DNA from 4 places in the Streptomyces sp. NBC_00223 genome. Region 4 is predicted to be linked to each of the others. Evidence: riboswitches for the same ligand, from Rfam matches in the RefSeq annotation. Region 4 holds a riboswitch; each other region holds the start of a gene.
The links. A riboswitch is a leader RNA that binds a small molecule or an ion and turns the genes downstream of it on or off. The one in region 4 is predicted to bind S-adenosylmethionine.
Positions count from the first base shown of each region.

Region 1: linked by a shared signal. The riboswitch ahead of OHA30_RS07165 (aminotransferase class V-fold PLP-dependent enzyme) and the one ahead of OHA30_RS29810 (ABC transporter substrate-binding protein) in region 4 are both predicted to bind S-adenosylmethionine.
Region 2: linked by a shared signal. The riboswitch ahead of OHA30_RS02345 (putative leader peptide) and the one ahead of OHA30_RS29810 (ABC transporter substrate-binding protein) in region 4 are both predicted to bind S-adenosylmethionine.
Region 3: linked by a shared signal. The riboswitch ahead of thrC (threonine synthase) and the one ahead of OHA30_RS29810 (ABC transporter substrate-binding protein) in region 4 are both predicted to bind S-adenosylmethionine.

Region 1 is NZ_CP108109.1:1,695,929-1,700,967, reverse strand. Features, by position in the region: gene qcrB (cytochrome bc1 complex cytochrome b subunit) at 1-1,043, shown strand, start outside; gene trpD (anthranilate phosphoribosyltransferase) at 1,324-2,394, shown strand; SAM riboswitch class IV at 2,489-2,605, shown strand; gene OHA30_RS07165 (aminotransferase class V-fold PLP-dependent enzyme) at 2,782-4,149, shown strand; gene OHA30_RS07160 (Lrp/AsnC family transcriptional regulator) at 4,257-4,538, opposite strand; gene OHA30_RS07155 (rhomboid family intramembrane serine protease) at 4,535-5,039, opposite strand, start outside.
Region 2 is NZ_CP108109.1:521,370-526,408, forward strand. Features, by position in the region: gene OHA30_RS02330 (amino acid ABC transporter ATP-binding protein) at 1-367, opposite strand, end outside; gene OHA30_RS02335 (amino acid ABC transporter permease) at 442-1,515, opposite strand; gene OHA30_RS02340 (putative leader peptide) at 1,729-1,857, opposite strand; SAM riboswitch class IV at 2,102-2,213, shown strand; gene OHA30_RS02345 (putative leader peptide) at 2,252-2,416, shown strand; gene OHA30_RS02350 (NtaA/DmoA family FMN-dependent monooxygenase) at 2,697-4,070, shown strand; gene OHA30_RS02355 (flavin reductase family protein) at 4,067-4,804, shown strand; gene OHA30_RS02360 (DUF1684 domain-containing protein) at 4,801-5,039, shown strand, end outside.
Region 3 is NZ_CP108109.1:3,198,990-3,204,028, forward strand. Features, by position in the region: gene groL (chaperonin GroEL) at 1-63, opposite strand, end outside; gene OHA30_RS13350 (cold-shock protein) at 503-706, opposite strand; gene OHA30_RS13355 (MoaD/ThiS family protein) at 1,142-1,417, opposite strand; gene thrC (threonine synthase) at 1,414-2,724, opposite strand; SAM riboswitch class I at 2,742-2,872, opposite strand; gene OHA30_RS13365 (glucosyl-3-phosphoglycerate synthase) at 3,038-4,003, shown strand; gene OHA30_RS13370 (alpha,alpha-trehalose-phosphate synthase (UDP-forming)) at 4,486-5,039, shown strand, end outside.
Region 4 is NZ_CP108109.1:6,974,438-6,979,476, forward strand. Features, by position in the region: gene OHA30_RS29805 (acyltransferase family protein) at 204-1,427, shown strand; SAM riboswitch class IV at 1,665-1,775, shown strand; gene OHA30_RS29810 (ABC transporter substrate-binding protein) at 2,150-3,835, shown strand; gene OHA30_RS29815 (ABC transporter permease) at 3,921-5,024, shown strand; gene OHA30_RS29820 (ABC transporter permease) at 5,024-5,039, shown strand, end outside.

The DNA of each region.
Region 1 (5,039 bases), 5.3 Mb from region 4:
CGATGTTCCTGTTCGGCGGCGAGTTCCCGGGGCACGACTTCGTGGCGCGCTTCTACTCGGTGCACATCCTGCTGCTGCCGGGTCTGATGGCCGGTCTGCTGGTCGCGCACCTGATCCTGGTCTTCGTCCACAAGCACACCCAGTTCCCGGGCGCGGGCAAGACCGAGAAGAACGTCGTCGGCACCCCGCTGCTGCCGATCTACACGGCCAAGGCGGGCGGCTTCTTCTTCCTGGTCTTCGGTGTCATCGCGGCGGTCGCGGCGGTCGCCACGATCAACCCGATCTGGTCCATCGGCCCCTACCGGCCGGACCAGGTCTCCACGGGAGCCCAGCCCGACTGGTACATGGGCTTCTCCGAGGGCCTGATCCGGATCATGCCCGGCTGGGAGATCAGGGGCTGGGGTCACACCCTGGTCCTCGGCGTCTTCATTCCGCTGATGATCTTCCCGCTGGTGATGATGGCCATCGCGGTCTACCCGTTCATCGAGTCCTGGGTGACCGGCGACAAGCGGGAGCACCACCTGCTGGACCGGCCGCGCAACCGTCCGGTGCGCACCGGCTTCGGTGTGGCCTGGCTGACGCTGTACTTCGTGCTGCTGATCGGTGGCGGCAACGACATCTTCGCCACGCACTTCCACTTGTCGATCAACGCGATCACCTGGTTCGTACGCGTCAGCTTCTTCGTGGCGCCGGTGCTGGCCTTCATCGTGACCAAGCGGATCTGCCTGGGGTTGCAGCGGCGGGACCGGGACACGGTGCTGCACGGCCGGGAGTCCGGCATCATCAAGCGGCTGCCGCACGGTGAGTTCATCGAGGTGCACGAGCCGCTCTCGCAGCAGCAGCTGCACGTGCTCACCGCGCACGCCCAGCCCAGGCCGATCCACCTCGGGCCCGAGGTCGACGAGAACGGTGTCGAGCGCAAGGCCGGCCGGATCGCCAAGGCGCAGGCGAAGCTCTCGCAGGGCTTCTACGGCGAGCACAGCCAGATTCCGAAGCCGACGGTGGAGGAGTACGAGGAGATCACGAGCGGACACGGTCACTAGGCCGCTCGCGCTGAGCGTCGCCACGACGCGGCTCCGCCGTAGGGCGTTCGGTTGTCGCCCGACCCTCCGCCGGTGACCGGTCACCCGCGCAGTTCCTCGCCCGGGGGTGCCCCCAGCGCCCCTGGGGTGGCGGGGTTCGTGAGCACAGTCGCGGTCCGTCGTGGTCGCCCGCGCAGTTCCCCGCGCCCCTTCAGAGGCGCGGGGAACTGCGCGTTTGGGTCAAGGTCGGAGCCGGTAGGCTGCACCCGCTGAGATCGTGGACCTTTTCAGGAGCGTGACCATGAGCGTTGTGAACCCCGCCGGAGGCACCCGCACGGCTTCGCGCTCCTGGCCCGACGTCCTCAGCGCCCTGATCGCGGGCCAGGACCTGAGCGGGGACGACACCGCCTGGGCGATGGACTCGATCATGAGCGGCCAGGCCACCGACGTGCAGATCGCCGGGTTCGCCATCGCGCTGCGGGTCAAGGGCGAGACCGTCGCGGAGGTCTCCGGCATGGTCCGGGCGATGTACGAGCACGCCACCACCATCCAGGTCCCCGGCCGTACCGTGGACATCGTCGGCACCGGCGGCGACCGGGCCAAGACGGTCAACATCTCCACGATGTCCTCGATAGTGGTGGCCGGCACCGGCGCGAAGGTCGTCAAGCACGGCAACCGGGCCGCCTCCTCCGCCAGCGGCGCCTCCGACGTCCTGGAGAAGCTCGGCGTCAACCTCGAACTGTCCCCGCAGCGGGTCGCCGAGGTCGCCGAGGAGGCCGGGATCACCTTCTGCTTCGCCGTGCGGTTCCACCCGTCGCTGCGCCATGTGGCCACCGCCCGCGCCGAGTTGGGGGTGGCCACCACCTTCAACTTCCTCGGGCCGCTGGCCAACCCGGCCCGCGTGCGCAGCCAGGCCACCGGTGTCGCCGACCCCCGGATGGCACCGATCCTCGCCGGGGTGCTGGCCGAACGCGGCTCCTCCGCCCTGGTGTTCCGCGGCGACGACGGCCTGGACGAGCTGACCACCACCGCCACCTCCCAGGTGTGGGAGGTGCGGGACGGCAAGGTGACACAGTCCGCCTTCGACCCCCGGGACGTCGGCCTCGACCTGGTCCCGGTCGAGGCGCTGCGCGGCGCCGACGCGTCCTACAACGCCGATGTCGCCCGGCGGCTGCTGGCCGGCGAGCGCGGGGCCGTACGGGACGCGGTGCTGCTCAATTCGGCGGCCGCGCTGACCGCGCTCGCGCCCGAGGCCGGCTCCGGGACGCTGGAGGAGCGGATCGCCGAGGGCCTGGTAACGGCCGCCGAGTCCATCGACTCCGGGGCCGCGGCCGCGGTGCTGGAGCGCTGGGTCGCGGCGAGCAACGCGTAGGCCGTACCGCCGAGTTGGCGGATCGGAACAGGGCGCCGTCCATTTCGCGGACGGCGCCTTGCGCGTACGGCCGACTGTGGCACAATCCTTTCCAGGTCACGAGTGACAGCGTCAAGGCCCCGGCTCGCTGTCCGGCAACCCTCCGTCCGAGGCGGGGTGCCCCGGGTGATGACCAGGCGGTGAGCAGCAAGGCTCACGGCAAGCCGGACTTGGGGAGTTCTTTCATGAGCAAGCGAATGCGATAGGGCCTGTCGGCCCCGGTACTGCTTTTTCGCCGTTTCCGTCGTTTCTGCAATTCCGCCCGATGCTGTTTCCGCGCCGCCCGCGCACGCTTCGCGCTGTGCCGGGCGGGTGGTGATTTCGCCTGCCTTCCTCCGGGAGTTCGCCATGACTGTGTCCATCGCTGCCACCGACCGTGAGATTTGTACCCCGCTGGGCGTTCTGGGACACGACGTCCTGGTCCCGCTCGTGACCGGCGGCGAGGTGACGTACGCGGCCCTCGACTACGCCGCCAGCGCCCCCGCCCTCCAGCGGGTGTGGGACGACGTGGCCGCGTACGCGCCCTACTACGGCAGCGTGCACCGCGGTGCCGGATACCTCTCGCAGCTGTCGACCGACCTGTTCGAGCAGAGCAGGGCCACGGTCGCGGAGTTCCTCGGGTGCCGCGAGGAGGACCAGGTCATCTTCACCCGGTCCACCACGGACTCCCTCAACCTGCTGGCCGCCGCCATCCCGGCCGGCACCCACGTCTTCGTCTTCGAGACCGAGCACCACGCGGCGCTGCTGCCCTGGCAGCGGGCGGAGGGCGCCCAGGTGACCTACCTGGACGCCCCGCGCACCCCCGAGCAGGCCGTCGCCGCCCTGGACGTGGCGCTGCACGGCGCCCCCAAGGGCCCCAAGCTGGTCTGCGTCACCGGCGCCTCCAATGTGACCGGCGAGCTGTGGCCGGTCCGCGAACTGGCCGCCGCCGCGCACCGGCACGGCGCCCGGATCGTCCTCGACGCCGCCCAGCTCGCCCCGCACCACCCGGTGGACATCGCGGCGCTCGACGTGGACTGGGTGGCCTTCTCCGGCCACAAGCTCTACGCGCCCTTCGGCTCCGGAGTGCTGGCCGGACGCGCGGACTGGCTGCGTGACGCCGATCCGTATCTCGCGGGCGGCGGCGCCACCCGCAAGGTGCAGCGCAGCGGTGACGGGGTGGACGTCGAGTGGCACACGGGCGTCGCGCGGCACGAGGCCGGATCGCCGAACGTCATCGGCGCGTACGCCATCGCGTCCGCCTGCAAGGCGCTGACCGAGGCCGGTTTCGAGCAGCTGGTCGCCCGTGAGCAGTCGCTGCTGGCCCTGCTGCGGGCCGGGCTCGCCGAGATCCCCGAGGTGCGGGTGCTCTCCCTGTTCGGGGACGAGTCCGCGCGCGTCGGTGTGCTCTCCTTCGTCGTCCAGGGCTGGAACAGCTCGCACTTCGCCGCGGCGCTCTCGGCGGAGTACGGGATCGGCGTGCGCGACGGTCTGTTCTGCGCGCACCCGCTGGTGCGGACGCTGCTGGACAGCGAGCCCGACGAGCCGGGGGAGTGCGGGGCGCCCGACGCGGCGCCGGGCGAGCGCTCGCTCAACGCGATCCGGGTCAGCTTCGGGGCGGGGACGCCCGAGGAGCACGTCACGCGCTTCGTCGCGGCGGTTCGTACGCTCGTCCGTGACGGCGCCGCTTGGCGCTACCGCACCGAGGGCGGCCGCTGCGTCCCGGCCCGCGACTGACACGTAAGACTGCCCTCGAACGCCAGGCAACCCCAGCCCGCCCGGCGTTTGAGGGCAGAATTCAGCCCGGCCGGCGTTTGAGGCCAAGCCTGCCCGGCGATTGAGGGCTACGCGTCCAGGCCGATCGCGAACGCTGCCTCAAGGTCGTGCTGCGAGTACGTGCGGAACGCGACGTGCGTATCGGTCACCTGCACTCCGGGAATCTTGCTGATCCGCCCCGGAATGATGTCCGCCAGATCGTCGTGCCGCGCCACCCGCACGAGCGCGACCAGATCGTAGTTCCCCGTCACCGAGTACACCTCACTGACGTTGTCCAGCGCCGCGATCGACTCCGCGATCTCGGGAATCCGGTCGACGGACGTCTTGATGAGCACGATCGCGGTGATCACGGCTGGATGTCTCCCTGAGTCGGCCTGATGACGAGGCTCACCTTACGCCGTGGCCGGTAGCAGACCCAGGCGCACAGGAACCCGAAGGCGAAGCCGACGACGTGCGCCAGATAGGCCACCCCGGGGCCGCCCTTCGCGGTCTGCGCGGCCAGCCACTGGAGCACGAACCAGAACCCCAGCACCATCCACGCGGGAAACCGCAGCGGGATGAAGAACAGGAACGGGAAGAGGCTGGTCACCCGGGCCTTGGGGAAGAGATACAGATACGCGCCGAGCGCCCCCGAGATCGCCCCGGACGCCCCCACCAGACTCTGTGTGTCGTCGGTGTTCGCGAAGGCGAAGCCGTAGGTGGCCAGACACCCCGCGGCCAGGTAGAACAGCGCGAATCCGACCCGGCCCATCCGGTTCTCGACGTTGTCGCCGAAGACGTAGAGGAACAGCATGTTCCCGACCAGGTGCAGCCAGCCGCCGTGCAGGAACATCGCGGTGAACACGGACAGG
Region 2 (5,039 bases), 6.5 Mb from region 4:
TGTTCTCCAGCGCGGTCATGTGCGGGAAGAGGTTGAACTGCTGGAAGACCATGCCGACGTCGGCCCGCTGCCGGGTGATCGCGCGGGCCCGCAACTCCCGCAGCCGGGTGCCGTCGTGGCGGTAGCCGACGATCTCGCCGCCGATCTCCACGAAGCCGGCGTCCGGCTTCTCCAGGTGGTTGACGCAGCGCAGCAGCGTGGACTTGCCGGAGCCGGAGGGCCCGAGCAGAACGGCCACCTCGCCCTCGCGCACATCCAGGTCGACGCCCTCCAGTACGACGTTCGCGCCGAAGCTCTTGCGCAGCCCGCGGACCCTGACCAGCGGCCGTTCGTTCCCGGCGGCGGTCCCGGCCGCGGTTCCGCTCACGGCGGCGGCCTCGTTCACGGCCCCGGTCTGCGTACCGTCCGCGGCCGTGCCCCCGGCCGCCTTGCTGATCGCCGTCATGACAGCCCCGCCAGATCGGTCCTGGCCGAGCCGAACAGCGGGAGGTTGGCCCGCGTCACCTGCCAGAAGCCGCGCTTGGGGCCCCCGGCGCCGCGGTTGCTGCCCCGGGCGTAGTACCGCTCGACGTAGTACTGGCCGATGGACAGCAGCGTGGTGAGGATGATGTACCAGATGGTGGCCACCAGCAGCAGCGGCATGATCAGGTAGTTCTGGTTGTAGATCAGCTGGACCGAGTACAGCAGGTCCTCCACCGCGATGACGCTGATGATCGAGGTCGCCTTCAGCAGACCGATCAGCAGATTGCCCGAGGCGGGCACGATCGCGGGCATGGCCTGCGGCAGCACGATCTTGCGGAAGATCCGGCGGTTGCCGAGACCGAGCGCCTGGGCCGCCTCGGTCTGGCCGTGGTCGACGGACAGGATGCCGCCGCGGACGATCTCCGAGGAGAACGCGGCGATGTCGAGGGTGAGTCCGACATAGCCCGCGAGGATGCCGCTGAACAGATGCGCGGTCTTCACGGTGACGAACTCGTGCCCGAACGGGATGCCCAGCGACAACTGGGGGTAGAGCGAGGCGAGTTCGTACCAGAAGAGCAGCTGCACCAGCGGCGGCACCGAGCGGACCAGCCAGACGTAGCCGAAACTCAGGCCGCGCAGCACGGGGTTGCCGGACAGCCGCATCGCGGCGATGCCGATGCCGAGGAGATAGCCGCTGACCATGACCGCGCCCGTGAGCCACAAGGTCAGCTCAAGGCCCTTCATGATCGAGCCGCGGACGAAGTAGTCGCCGACCACGTTCCACTGGAAGCGGTGGTTGGTGAACAGGGTGTGCACGAGCATCGCGAACAGCACGAGCAGTACGGCGGCCGAGGCCCACTGGCCCGGGCGGCGCAGCGGTACCAGCCGCGCGGCCAGCAGTTGCCCGTCCGCCGGCCGGACGTCCAGCGGCCGTACCGACCCGGAGCCGGGGTCGGAGTCGGAACCGGAATCGGCGTCGGTCGCCAGGGCGGTCCCGGGGGGATGGTGCTCGGGCGAGGGGGGCCTGAGCCCAGGGGTCTCCTGCTGTTTCATCGTCGGTGGTTCCCGTCTCGTCGGGGGTCACGGCAGCGCTGTGCAGCGGCAACGGCCGTACGGGGGCGCCGTGTCGCCGATGAGGGCTACTGGAAGGGAGCGGAAGGTGCCGCGGGGACGCCGCACCGGGCGCACACCGCGGTCGGCGGTACGCCGCCGTGAAGGGCGATGGACGTGCGTGGACGGCCGGGCGGACCGGGAAGAGTCAGTCGGTCAGCGGGCCGGGGTCGTCGCGGGACACAGGGCGCTGCTCACGCGCAGCAGGTCCACATGGCGACGGGACACCCGCAGCTGGAAGAAGTCGGCCGGACGCGGCGCGCCGCAGTGGTGTCGTGCGCTCATGTCCCCGTCCCCTCGGTCTCGTCGGCGGTGTCGTCCGCCGTCCTCCCGGCCCCTCAGGGGGCTCCGACCGGCAACGGTATCCGCCCGCCGACTTTCAGACAATCCCCGCGGGGGTGACGGACGTCGCACCCGCCGGACGGCCCGCGCGCGGCCCGGGTGCGGCAAGGGAACCGCAGGCCGTGACCTGGGGGCGGGTCCGAAGGGGGATTGTGTTCGGCGCCGGTACGGAGTTACCGTGCAATCAGGTCATGAGTGTCAGCGACAAGCCCTGGCTCGCTGACCGGCAACCCTCCTTCGCGGCGGGGTGCTCCAGGTGACGACCGGGCGGAGCCGACGGCGGCCCGCAAGCGCGAGCTCGAATCGGCGCGAGCCGATCGAGGGGGGAGGTGACACGGTGCGGACAGCTTCGCAGGAGATCTCGGGGCGGACCATGACCGCGGTCGCCACCTACTCGCGGCGCCACATCGATCTGCAGCGTGTCGCCGGCGCCCTGTGTCCGGCGTACGAGAACGCTCCGCCGCGGCTCGCGAACTCCCGGGACACCGCCGTCCAGCTCTGAACCCCACCCCCTCCCCCGTATCCGCGCACATCGTGCGCCGGGTGCGGCCCCCTTCGGCGTGTCCACGTTCCCGTACGGGCCCGCAGGTCTCCGCCGCGGCCCGTACGCCTCCCGTACAGCGCTTCGTACCGCGATCTGCCGCACACCCGCGTCCCGACGCCGTGACGCCCTGACGTCCCGACGCCGTGACGTCCCGACGCCGTGACGCCTTGAAGCCCGCCCGCCCGCCGCAACGCCCCCCTCAGCGCCGCCCGTGATGCCGCAAGGAGGCACTTCCCGCATGACCGAACCCGTCAAGCAGATCCACCTCGGCGCGCCCTTTCCCGGCGTGAACAACACCACCGTGTGGAGCGACCCGGCCGCCGGCAGCCAGATCGACTTCAGCTCCTTCGTACACCTGGCCCGGACGGCCGAGCGCGCCAAGTTCGACTTCCTGTTCCTCGCCGAGGGGCTGCGGCTGCGCGAACAGGGCGGGAAGATCTACGACTTGGACGTGGTCGGCCGCCCCGACACCTTCACCGTGCTGTCCGCGCTGGCGGCGGTCACCGACCGGCTCGGACTGGCCGGGACGATCAACTCGACCTTCAACGAGCCGTACGAGGTGGCCCGGCAGTTCGCCTCGCTCGACCATCTGTCGGCCGGGCGCGCGGCCTGGAACGTGGTGACCTCGTGGGACGAGTTCACCGGGGAGAACTTCCGGCGCGGCGGCTTCCTCGCCCAGGAGGACCGCTACGAGCGGGCCACCCGCTTCCTCGCGGCGGCCGGGCGGCTCTTCGACTCCTGGCGCGGTGACGAGATCGTCGCCGACAAGGAGTCCGGGACCTTCCTGGGCGAGCCCCGCCCGGGGCGATTCGACCACCACGACAGCCAGTTCGACATCAGCGGGCAGTTCAACGTCCCGCGCAGCCCGCAGGGCCGGCCGGTGATCTTCCAGGCGGGCGACTCCGAGCAGGGCCGGGAGTTCGCGGCCTCGGCGGCGGACGTCATCTTCACCCGGCACGGCGCCCGGGAGGAGGGCCGGGCGTTCTACGCCGACGTCAAGGCGCGGCTGGCGAAGTACGGCCGCTCCCGCGACGAGCTGCTGATCCTGCCCGGCATCACCTTCGTCCTCGCCGACACCGAGGCCGAGGCGCAGGAGAAGTCGCGGCTGATCCGCCGTCAGCAGGTCGGCCCGCAGACCGCGATCAAGCTGCTGGAACAGCTCTGGAACCGCGATCTGAGCGGCTACGACCCGGACGGCCCGCTGCCCGAGTCCGATCCGCTGGTCGGCGAGGACCACATCTCGCGCGGCCGGGCGGGCGTACGGACCCGGCGCGACCCGCTGGTCACCGCCGCGCGGTGGCGGGCGCTGGCCGAGGAGAAGAAGCTGTCGATCCGCGAGCTGATCATCGAGGTGACCGGCCCGCAGTCCTTCGTCGGCACCCCGGCCAAGGTCGCCGAAGCCCTCAACGACTCGGTGCAGTCCGACGCCGCCGACGGCTTCATCGTCGCCTCGCACCTGACACCCGGCGGTCTGGACGACTTCGCCGAGACCGTCGTCCCGCTGCTCCAGGAGCGCGGGGTTTTCCGCACCGAATACGAAGGCACCACCTTGCGCGACCACTTGGGCCTCACCTCGGCCAGGCGGCCCGCTCTGGAAGGGAGTTCACGATGACCACGACCAGGGCGCAGTGCCTGGACGACCGCCGGCAGCGACCCGGCCCGCGAGCCGCGGGCCGGCCGCCGTCGCCGAACGGCCGCGGTGAGCCGACCGTCACCGAGCCATCCGCCACGGAGCCGTCAGAGGTCACCGAGCCAGGCGGCGCAGGCGAGCCGTCAGCCGTCACTGAGCCATCCGTCGTCGACGCGGCGCTGCACCCGACCGAGCTGCGGCGGGTGTTCGGGGCCTTCCCGACCGGCGTGACGGCCATCGCCGCGCTGGTCGACGGCGTGCCGGTCGGCCTGGCCGCCAATTCGTTCACCTCGGTGTCGCTCGACCCGCCGCTGGTGTCGGTCTGCGTCGCGCACACCTCGACCACCTGGCCCGCGCTGTCCGGCCTCGCGCGGCTCGGCGTCAGCGTGCTCGGCAGCCACCAGGAGCGCGCGTGCACCCAGCTCGCCGCGCGCGGCGGCGACCGCTTCGCCGATCTCGACTGGACGGCCACCGACGACGGCGCCGTGCTGATCGACGGCGCGAGCGCCTGGTTCGACACCAGCGTCGAGCAGCACATACGGGCGGGCGACCACGACATCGTCCTGCTGCGGGTGCACGCGCTCGACGCCGACCCCGCCGTGGTGCCGCTGGTCTTCCACTCCAGCCGCTTCCGGCGGCTGGAGGCGGCCGCGGCGCCGCACGACGTACCCCAGCCGCACAGCACCGCATCCACCACCGTCAAGGAGACGTCATGACCGTTCAGGACCTCGACCGGGAGACCTTCGTCCAGCAGTGGGAGGGCTGGCACGCCGAGCACGAGCGGGTGCTGACCGACCCGCACGGCTTCCTCGCCATCACCAGTCTGAACTGGCTCGACGCCACCCCGACCCGCTTCGCCGACGCGCCCGGCGCCTGGTCCACCACCGAGGAGGGCGTGGTGGTCGAGCTGGGCGAGGACGAGGAGCTGACGCTCGACGGGCGGACCCTCCG
Region 3 (5,039 bases), 3.8 Mb from region 4:
CTGGTTCATCCCGCGCTCGAGTCCGCGCCGCGCCTCCTCGTCGAACGCGATGATCTTAGCCATTGTGAAGTGTCCTCCGCGGACTGGGGGTTCCCCCACCGAGGCAGGGGGCGGTGGATCGGACCGTGTGGCGCCCGCGACGGACGGCCAGTCGTACGCCGGTTCCTTCCCGGCGCCCGAACGGGCCTCACCGACCCGGTCCTGTAGCACTCTCACTCGGAGAGTGCTAACGCCAATGATTAGCACTCACCCCCATCGAGTGCAAGCGCCCCCGGTCGGTTTCCCGCCCCCCGGACGGCCCGCGAACGGCCTCCGGGCGCCCGCCGAACGGTCTCCGGGCGACCCCTCGACGACCCCCGAACGGCCCCGAGGGGCGCCCCCGGAAGACCCCCGGAACGCACCCCCGCGCGCACGCACAGCACGCACAAAGGGCCCGCACCCGGTGAGGTGCGGACCCTTCATGCGTGAGTACGTCGCGTCGATGGCCGAACGCGCCGGGATGTCAGCCTGCCAGTCGGACCATGTCCGCCTGCGGCCCCTTCTGACCCTGCGAGATCTCGAACTCGACTCGCTGGCCTTCTTCGAGGGTGCGGTAGCCGTCCATCTGGATCGCGCTGTAGTGGACGAAAACATCCGCACCACCGTCGACCGCGATGAAGCCGTAGCCCTTCTCCGCGTTGAACCACTTGACGGTGCCCTGAGCCATTCCTAACTCCCCTATTACTGGCCCTATCGCGGCCCCGCACTCCGCGGGGCCGGGTCAGACCTCACCTCACGAAGTACCCCTTACCATCGGCAGGTTGGGGACCCTGTGAGGCGTGCGCCGGAACGCGTCGACCGCGGCTGAATGTATCTGCACGGATGCCCACTGCAACAGGTCAATCGGACGAGAATTCTGGGCCCGATCCATCGGAAATACCCCAGGAAAAAACGATAATGCGGGGCATCTCGGGCCAGACAAAAGGGGACCAAGGGAATATTACGACCATGAATTTGGCGATAAATCGCCGCACCAACCTCAGCGGCGTCTCACTTGCCCCTGGCAACTGTACAACTTTTCAACTACCCCGGGAGACACGGGTGCCCCGCCCACCCAAAGGGGTGAACGGGGCACAAACCGGAAGAACCGGAGCGGACCGTGTCAGCCGCCGGCAACCGCCGGAATGATCGACACGCTGGCGCCTTCCGGCACCGCCGTGGCAAGGCCCTCGGAAAAGCGGACGTCGTCGTCGTTGACGTACACATTCACGAAACGCCGGAGCTTTCCGGCGTCGTCGAGAACACGGGCCGAAATACCCGCGTGATTCTTCTCCAGCGACTCGATGACCTCGGCGAGCGTCGAGCCCTCGGCCGGCACTTCGGCCTGGCCGCCGGTGTAAGTACGGAGAATGGTGGGGATACGTACAGAAGCACTCATGCGAGGCCAGCCTCTCGGAACGCGTCAAGGGTCGGGCGAATGGTCGCGGTCGGTCCGGTGGTCGGCGCCACCGCGTCCAAAGTCTTCAGGCCGTCGCCCGTGTTGAGCACGACGGTCTCGGCGGCCGGGTCGAGCTGTCCGCTGTCGATGAGCTTCTTCAGCACGCCTACGGTCACCCCGCCGGCGGTCTCACCGAAGATGCCCTCCGTGCGGGCCAGCAGCTTGATCGCGTCCACGATCTGCTCGTCGTTGACGTCCTCGACCGCGCCGCCGGTCCGCCGGGTGATGTCCAGGACGTAGGGCCCGTCCGCCGGGTTGCCTATCGCCAGCGACTTCGCGATGGTGTCCGGCTTGACCGGGCGTACGACATCCTGGCCGGCCTTGAACGCCGTCGAGACCGGGGAGCAGCCCTCGGCCTGGGCGCCGTAGATCCGGTAGGGCTTCTCCTCGACCAGGCCGAGCTTGATCAGCTCCTGGAGACCCTTGTCGATCTTGGTGAGCTGGGAGCCGGAGGCGACCGGGATGACCAGGTTGTCCGGCAGCCGCCAGCCGAGCTGCTCGCAGATCTCGTACGCCAGGGTCTTGGAGCCCTCGCCGTAGTAGGGCCGCAGATTGACGTTGACGAAGCCCCAGCCCTCGCCGATCGGGTCGCCGATCAGCTCGGAGCAGAAGCGGTTCACATCGTCGTACGAGCCCTCGATGCCGACCAGGTCGCCGCCGTAGACCGCGGCCATGACGACCTTGCCGGTCTCCAGGTCGTGCGGGATGAACACGCAACTGCGCAGGCCCGCCCGGGCGGCCGCGGCGCCGACCGCGCCGGCCAGGTTGCCGGTGGAGGAGCAGGACAGCGTGGTGAGGCCGAAGGTACGGGCGGCCTCAAGGGCGATGGCGACGACCCGGTCCTTGAAGGAGTGCGTCGGGTTGCCGGAGTCGTCCTTGACGTACAGGCCGCCGGTGACGCCCAGTTCGCGGGCCAGGTGGTCGGCCTTGACGAGCTTGGTCCAGCCCGGGTTGATGTTCGGCTTGTCGGCGACGTCCGCGGGGACCGGCAGCAGCGGCGCGTAACGCCAGATGTTGGCCGGGCCCGCCTCGATCTGCTTGCGCAGCGCCTCGGGGTCGCCGAGCGGGAGGTCGTAGGCCACTTCGAGCGGCCCGAAACACTCCTGGCAGGCGAAGATCGGGCTGAGCGGGAAGCGGGTGCCGCACTCGCGGCAGGAGAGCGCCGCGGCGGGGCCGAAGGGGGTGTCCGCGGGCGCGGAGTCGGTCGCGGTGTCCGGAGTCGTGTTCTCGACGGTCTGCGCAGCCATGGTGGCGAGGCCCTTTCTCCTCATCTTCCTCGCGACGCACTTCGCCACGAGACGGAATTGGCACCTTCCCCACCGTGATGACCTCGCGGTCGGCGGGAGGGTTGCCGGGGCTTCAACGGGCCGTTCCCTCTGCCCCTCTGGATGAGCGGTATGGCACCGGACGCTTCGGTCCAGGCGTTTGTCATACGTAACGACCCCCGGCATGCGGCGGGCGTACGCGTTGTTCAAGACTGTAACCGACAGGGGTGACCCTTGAGATAGTCGTCCGTACCGCGAGATGGATCACAGCCCCGATCAGCAGGGAGAATCGTACGTGCTCGATGAGGTGGAGCGCTGGCTGGAAACCCGGTCGTGGCCGGGCACCGACCGTCCGCTCGACCTGCTGCTCGCGGCCAAGCGCGCGGCGGGTCCGCAGGGCACGGTCAGCGTGGTGCTGCCCGCGCTGGACGAGGAGGCGACGGTCGGCGAGATCGTCGCCGCGATCCGCCGCGATCTGATGTCGCCCGGGGTGCCGCTGGTCGACGAGCTGGTCGTGATCGACTCCGGGTCGCGGGACGCCACGGCCGAGGTCGCGGCGCGCGCGGGGGCCCGGGTGATCCGCCGGGACGACATCCTGCCGCGGCTGCCCGCGGCGCCGGGCAAGGGCGAGGTGCTGTGGCGTTCGCTGCTGGTGACCGGCGGGGAGATCGTCTGCTTCGTGGACGCGGACCTGCGGGAGTTCGACGCGTCGTTCGTGTCCGGGATCGTCGGGCCGCTGCTGACCGATCCCGGGGTGCAGCTGGTCAAGGCGATGTACGACCGGCCGCTGGAGACCGGCGGCGCGGTCGTGCCGGCCGGCGGCGGCCGGGTCACCGAGCTGGTCGCGCGGCCGCTGCTGAATCTGCACTGGCCGCGGCTGGCGGGTTTCGTCCAGCCGCTCGGCGGGGAGTACGCGGCGCGGCGCTCGCTGCTCGAACGGCTGCCGTTCCCTGTCGGGTACGGGGTGGAGCTGGCGATGCTGATCGACGCGTTGGGCCTGGTCGGCCTGGACGCGCTCGCCCAGGTGGACGTGGGCGTGCGGCATCACCGTCACCAGGACGGGCAGGCGCTGGGGCGGATGGCGGCGGCGATCTACCGGACGGCTCAGTCGCGGCTGAGCCGCGGGCCGCTGGTGCGGCCGCGGCTGACGCAGTTCGAGCGGGGGGAGGAGGGGTTCGTCCCCAGCACGCTTCCCGTTGACACGGTGGAGCGGGTGCCGATGGTGGAGATCCACGAATACGTCTCCCGCCGCGCGGCCTAACCCCGCCCCCCACCGGCCGGTGGATCGCGTACGACCGCAAGGGGCACCGCCCCTTCAGGGGCGCGAGGAACTGCGCGACCAGCCCACCACCGGCCCGGCGGCCAAAAAACCGACCGTACGGGGCAGCCCCCTCCAGGGGCGCGAGGAACTGCGCGAGCAACCGGCCACCGGCGGTGGCCGAAGAACCGACCGTACGGGGCAGGACCCCGTGGCCCGCTGCGGCGCCGTCGTGGCCGTTCGCGCAGTTCCCCGCGCCCCTGGGGTGGCTGAGGCCCATAGTCCAGCGGGCCACCGTCATGGCTGAGCGCGCAGTTCCTCGCGCCCCTGACGGGGCTCTCCTGCCTCGGCGGCGGAGAGACGCGCCCCAAAGGTGGCGCTGGGGGTACCCCCGGGCGGAGCCTGGGGTGGCTGGGCCCGGTGGCCCGGTGGTCCCCGGGGCCGGGGGACGTTTGAGAGGGGGCGCGCGGGGCTAGGGTTTCGGCATGGTCGGAACGCAGCCCGCTGCCCGGATTCTGGTCGCGTCCAACCGCGGCCCCGTCTCGTACGCCCTCACCGCCGAAGGCAACCTGCACAGCAAGCGCGGCGGCGGCGGCCTCGTCTCGGGCCTGAGCGCGATCGGCCCGGAGGCCGACGCCCTCTGGGTGTGCGCGGCCCTCTCCGACGGCGACCGCGAAGCGGTCCGCCGCGGCGTCGGCGAACCAGGCGCCCGCATGATCGCCATCGACCCGGACGACTTCGAAGCCGCCTACAACGGCGTCGCCAACTCCGTGCTGTGGTTCGTCCACCACATGCTCTACCAGACCCCCTTCGAACCGGCCTTCGGCGAGGAGTTCCACGCCCAGTGGGCGTCCTTCGAGACGTACAACGCCGCCTTCGCCGACGCCCTCGCGGAGGAAGCCGCGGAGGGCGCCGCCGTCCTGATCCAGGACTACCACCTCGCCCTGACCCCCGCGCTGCTCCGCGCCCGCCGCCCCGACCTGCGCATCGGCCACTTCTCGCACACCCCGTGGGCGCCCCCGGACTACTTCCGGCTGCT
Region 4 (5,039 bases):
GTTCCGCCCGGGCTTTGTGGGCTGGTGCGTGTGGGGCGGGTGAGGCCCATGGGGTCTTCACCCGTTCGGCGCAGCAACTGTCCCGCTGCTGTGCAGGTCGTGTGAATCTGCCGTTCCGCTTTATCACCTTCTTAGTGCACCGCTGGTTGTGTGAGGCAGATGTACTTGCCATCAACCAGCGACAGCCGGGAAGCGGTAACAGCGTGACCAGTTCAGATCCCACGACCGCCCAGCCGACCGCCACCCGACCGGAAGCGCCGCGCGGAGAGCCCGGCGTCTTCCCCTCGGCGGCGAGATCCGGCGGCCGGGTGGACGGGATCGACGGGCTGCGGACGCTGGCCGTGATGCTCGTCATCGTCTACCACTTCAACGAGGGGATGCTGCCCGGCGGATCGATCGGGGTCGATGTCTTCTACACGATCAGCGGCTTCGTCATCACCCGGCTGCTGATCGCCGAGTACGCCCGCACCGGGGACATCGGGCTGCGGCAGTTCTACCGCAGGCGCTGGCTGCGGCTGGTGCCCGCGCTCCTGGTGGTCTGCGCGCTGACCGCCGCGCTGACGCTCTCGCCGTTGCAGAGCTTCACCAACGGCTGGACGGCCGCGCTGCTGGCCGCCGCCTCCCTGGTCAACATCGTCAGGGCCGCCCAGTCCGGCGCGTACTCCGGGGTCACCGCGCCCCTGGGCCACACCTGGTCGCTCGGCGTCGAGGAGCAGTTCTATCTGCTGTGGCCACCGCTGCTGCTGGCCCTGCTGCGCCGGCTGTCCGCCCGTACGGTGCTGGTCGCCGTGAGCGTGCTCGCGCTGCTGCCGGTGCTGTGGCGCTTCCACCTGTGGGACCCCACCCAGGCCCACCGCATCTACAACGGCCCCGACACGCGGGCCGACCAACTGCTCGCCGGGGCCGTACTGGCGATCCTGCTCGCCCGGCTCGGGACCGACAACCCCTGGCGGCGGACGCTGGGCATCTGGGCGGCCCGGCTGTGGCCGCCCGCGCTGGCGCTGCTCTGCCTGATCGCCTGGCGGGTGCCGGTCACCGGGGCCGGCGCCTGGACGAAGCCCGTCTACACCGTCGGCTTCCTGGTGATCGCGCTGCTGACGGTGGTCCTGCTCGCCTCGCTCGAACTGCGGCCCCGCGCGCCGCTGGCCCGGCTGCTGTCGCTGCTGCCGCTGGCGTGGGTCGGCCGCAACCTCAGCTACGGGCTGTATCTCTGGCACTATCCGCTGATGCACGCGCTGAGCGACCTCGGCGTCGACCGGATGCTGCTGCCCGCCACGCTCGGCACGTCCTTCGCGGCGGCCCTGGCCTCGTACTACCTCGTCGAGGAGCCCTGCCGGCGGTTCAGGTACCGCCGCGGCGGGAAAATCTCCTCGGCGGCCACGCCGGCGCCGGCGGCAATCGAGGCGGTTTCGGGACGCGCGCGGTAGGGGTCGCGCCGGCGGACGCGGCGGCACCGCGAGCGGCCTGGCGTGTCGCCCCCGACCGGTGGTCGATCAGGTGAACGTTCCTCGCATAAGGGCACTTTTACGGCGTGTTCGCCTCTCTTTGTCGACAAGACGACCGGTGTGTCGGGCAGTTGAGGCCCACGCGCGTGACGGCTCACGAACTCCGGTGCTGCCGAAGGCTCTTGACCGGCGGGGAACGCCTGATCTAACTTGCTCCCACGCCACGAGTTCCGGTGCTCAAGCCCTGGCTTGCCGGACAGCAACCCTCCGACGCGGTGAGGTGCTCCAGGTGAAGGCTCGGCGGGACGCCGCGTCCCGCAAGCGCGAACACCGGCCCAGCGCCGGACCGACCAGGGGGAGGACGGCGTGACCGGGCCCATCGGGTTGCCGTACGCCGCAGTGCGCCCCACGCCCCCGGCCGCGGCGCTCTTCAGCCGCCGCCACATCGATCTGCTGCTCGTGTGCAGCTCGCTCTGTCGGAGTTGACCTCGGCCGGCCGCCCCCGCGGCCGCCTTTCCGGCCGTCCCCGACGACGGCCGGGACGCCGCTGACCCCGCCCCCTTCCGGCGCCACACCCGCTGCCCCGCCGGGCAGCGCGGCGGCGTCCGTGTCGGCGGGCGCGTGATCCGACTCCCTTGCGACGCCCGGCGCGCCACGCGCCGCGGGCCCGCCTCCACACGCAGACGCGAGAGCAGAGACCCACCATGACACTCCGTTCCTCCCGGCGTTCCCTTCCCGGCCGCTCCTCCCGCCGCCCGCTCGTCCGCGACGGCCTGGCCGCCGTGTCGCTCGGCACGGCCGCACTGCTCACCCTGGCCGCGTGCACCAGCACCAGATCTGACGACGGCGCCCAGGACTCCGGGCAACAGGGCGCCAAGGCGGTCACCATAGGCACCACCGACCAGGTCTCCAGCCTCGACCCGGCCGGTTCCTGGGACGCCGGCTCCGGCACCATCGAGAGCGAGGTCTACGCGACCCTGCTCAGCACCCCCAACGGTTCCTCCGATGTCTCGCCCGACCTGGCCGCGTCGATCAAGCTGAGCAGCCCGACGCAGTACACGGTGACCCTCAAGCCCGGTCTGAAGTTCGCCAACGGGCACGAACTGACCTCCTCCGACGTCAAGTTCAGCTTCGACCGGCAGCTCGGGATCGCCGACAAGAACGGCCCCTCGTCCCTGCTGCACAACCTCGCCAAGGTCGAGGCCCCCGACCCGGCCACCGCGGTGTTCACCCTCAAGTCGGCCAACGACTCGCTCTTCCCGCAGGTGCTCTCCACCAGCGCCGGGCTCATCGTCGACGAAGAGGTCTTCCCCGCCGACAAGATCCTCGACGACACCGCGATCATCGCCGCCAAGCCCTGGGACGGCCCCTACCGGATCGACAGCTACGACCGGAACTCGCTGGTGTCCTTCAGCGCCAACAGCGCCTACCAGGGCCTGCTCGGCACCCCGAAGGCCCCGAAGGTGCGGCTGAAGTACTACACCGACGCCAGCAACCTCAAGCTCGACGTCCAGCAGGGCAGCATCGACGTCGTCTACCGCACACTGACCATCGCCGACCTCCAGGACCTGTCCACCAAGAAGGGCATCACGGTCCACACCGGCTCCGGCAACGGCATCCGCTACATCGTCTTCAACTTCAAGACCCAGCCCTACGGTTCGGCCACCAAGCAGGCCGACCCGGCCAAGGCGCTCGCGGTCCGGCAGGCCGTCGCCGACTCCGTCGACCGGGCCCAACTCGCCCAGCAGGTCTACAAGAGCACCTACCAGGCGCTCTACTCCTCCGTGCCCGAGGGCATCACCGGCGCCACCGACTCCTTCAAGCCCCTCTACGGCGACAAGAACGGCGGCCCCGACAAGGCCGCGGCCGCCAAGAAGCTCAAGGACGCCGGCGTCACCACCCCGGTCACGCTCAACCTCCAGTACAACACCGACCACTACGGCTCGTCGTCCTCCGACGAGTACGCGCTGATCAAGACCCAGCTCGAAACCACCGGCCTGTTCAAGGTCAACCTCCAGTCCACCGAGTGGGCGCAGTACGGCAAGGACCGGGTCGCCGACCAGTACCCGCTCTACCAGCTGGGCTGGTACGCCGACTACCTCGACGCCGACGACTACCTCGCCTCCTTCTACGCCGCCAACAGCTGGGTCTCCAACGGCTACCAGGACACCGAGGTCCAAAAGCTCGTCAAGCAGGAGGAGACCGAGACCGACCCGGCCAGGCGCACCGCGATCATCCAGCAGATCCAGGACAAGGTCGCCCGGACCATCCCGCTGCTGCCGCTGCTCCAGGGCTCCACCGCGATCGTGACCCGCGCCGGCATCAGCGGCGTACCGGACCAGCTGACCAGCGCGTACTCGTTCCGCTGGGCGGAGCTCACCAAGAAGTGACCGTCCACCAGACGGAGTCCGCGCGGACGCCCGGCCCGGTGCCGGGCGTCCCCGCGGCCACCACACGCGGGAGCAGGTGCACAACGTGACAGCACTGGTCGACATCGACCCGCCCGAGGACACCGCGCAGCCGCCGGCCGCCGCGGGCCGGGCCGGGCGGCTGCTGGGCAGCGGACTCGTCCGCTACCTCGCCATACGCTTCGTGCTGATCTTCCCCACCGTGTTCGTCCTGGTCAGCATCGTCTTCTTTCTGATGCGGGCCACCGGGGACCCGATCAGCACCGCGTTCGGCGACCGGCTCACCCCGGACCAGCTGCACGCCAAACTCCACCAGGCCGGATACGACCGCCCGCTGCTCACCCAGTACCTGGAATACCTCCGCTCGGTCGCCACCGGGAACTTCGGCCGTACCGCCACCGACAACCAGGCCGTCTCCCAGGTGCTGCGCACCTACGGCGCCGCGACCCTCGAACTGGCCGGGTACGCGCTGCTGGTGGCCTTCGCACTCGGCCTGCCGCTGGGCATGGTCGCCGCCCGCTACCGGGACCGGGCGCCCGACGCCGTACTGCGGCTGCTGGCGATCCTCGGCTACGCCATGCCGGTGTTCTTCGTCGGACTGCTGCTCAAACTCGTCTTCGCGATCTGGCTCGGCTGGCTGCCCGTCTCCGGCCGGGCCGGGACCGAGGTGCAGCTCGAACTCCAGAACCAGATCAGCACCACCGGCATCTACCTGGTCGACGCCCTGCGCAGCGGTGACGGCTCGGCGGTCGCCGACGTGCTGCGGCACGCCGTGCTGCCCGGCCTGGCCCTCGGGCTGCTGGTCGCCGGGGTGCTGCTGCGCCTGGTCCGCGCCAACCTCACCGGCACGCTCTCCGCGGACTACGTCGACGCCGCCCGCTCCCGGGGAGTACGGCCCTTCCGGCTGATCAGCCGGCACGCGCTCAAACCGGCGCTGATCCCGATCGTCACCGTGCTCGGCCTCCAGATCGCCGGGCTGCTCGGCGGGGCGGTGCTCACCGAGACCACCTTCGAGTGGAAGGGACTCGGCTGGGAGCTGGCCCACTATCTGACCGTACGGGACTTCGCCGCCGTGCAGGGCATCGTCGCCCTCTTCGCGGTCGTCGTCGCGGTCACCAACTTCCTGGTCGACGTCGTCGCCGCGCTGCTCGACCCCCGGGTGAGGTACTGATGGCCGCCACGCTCC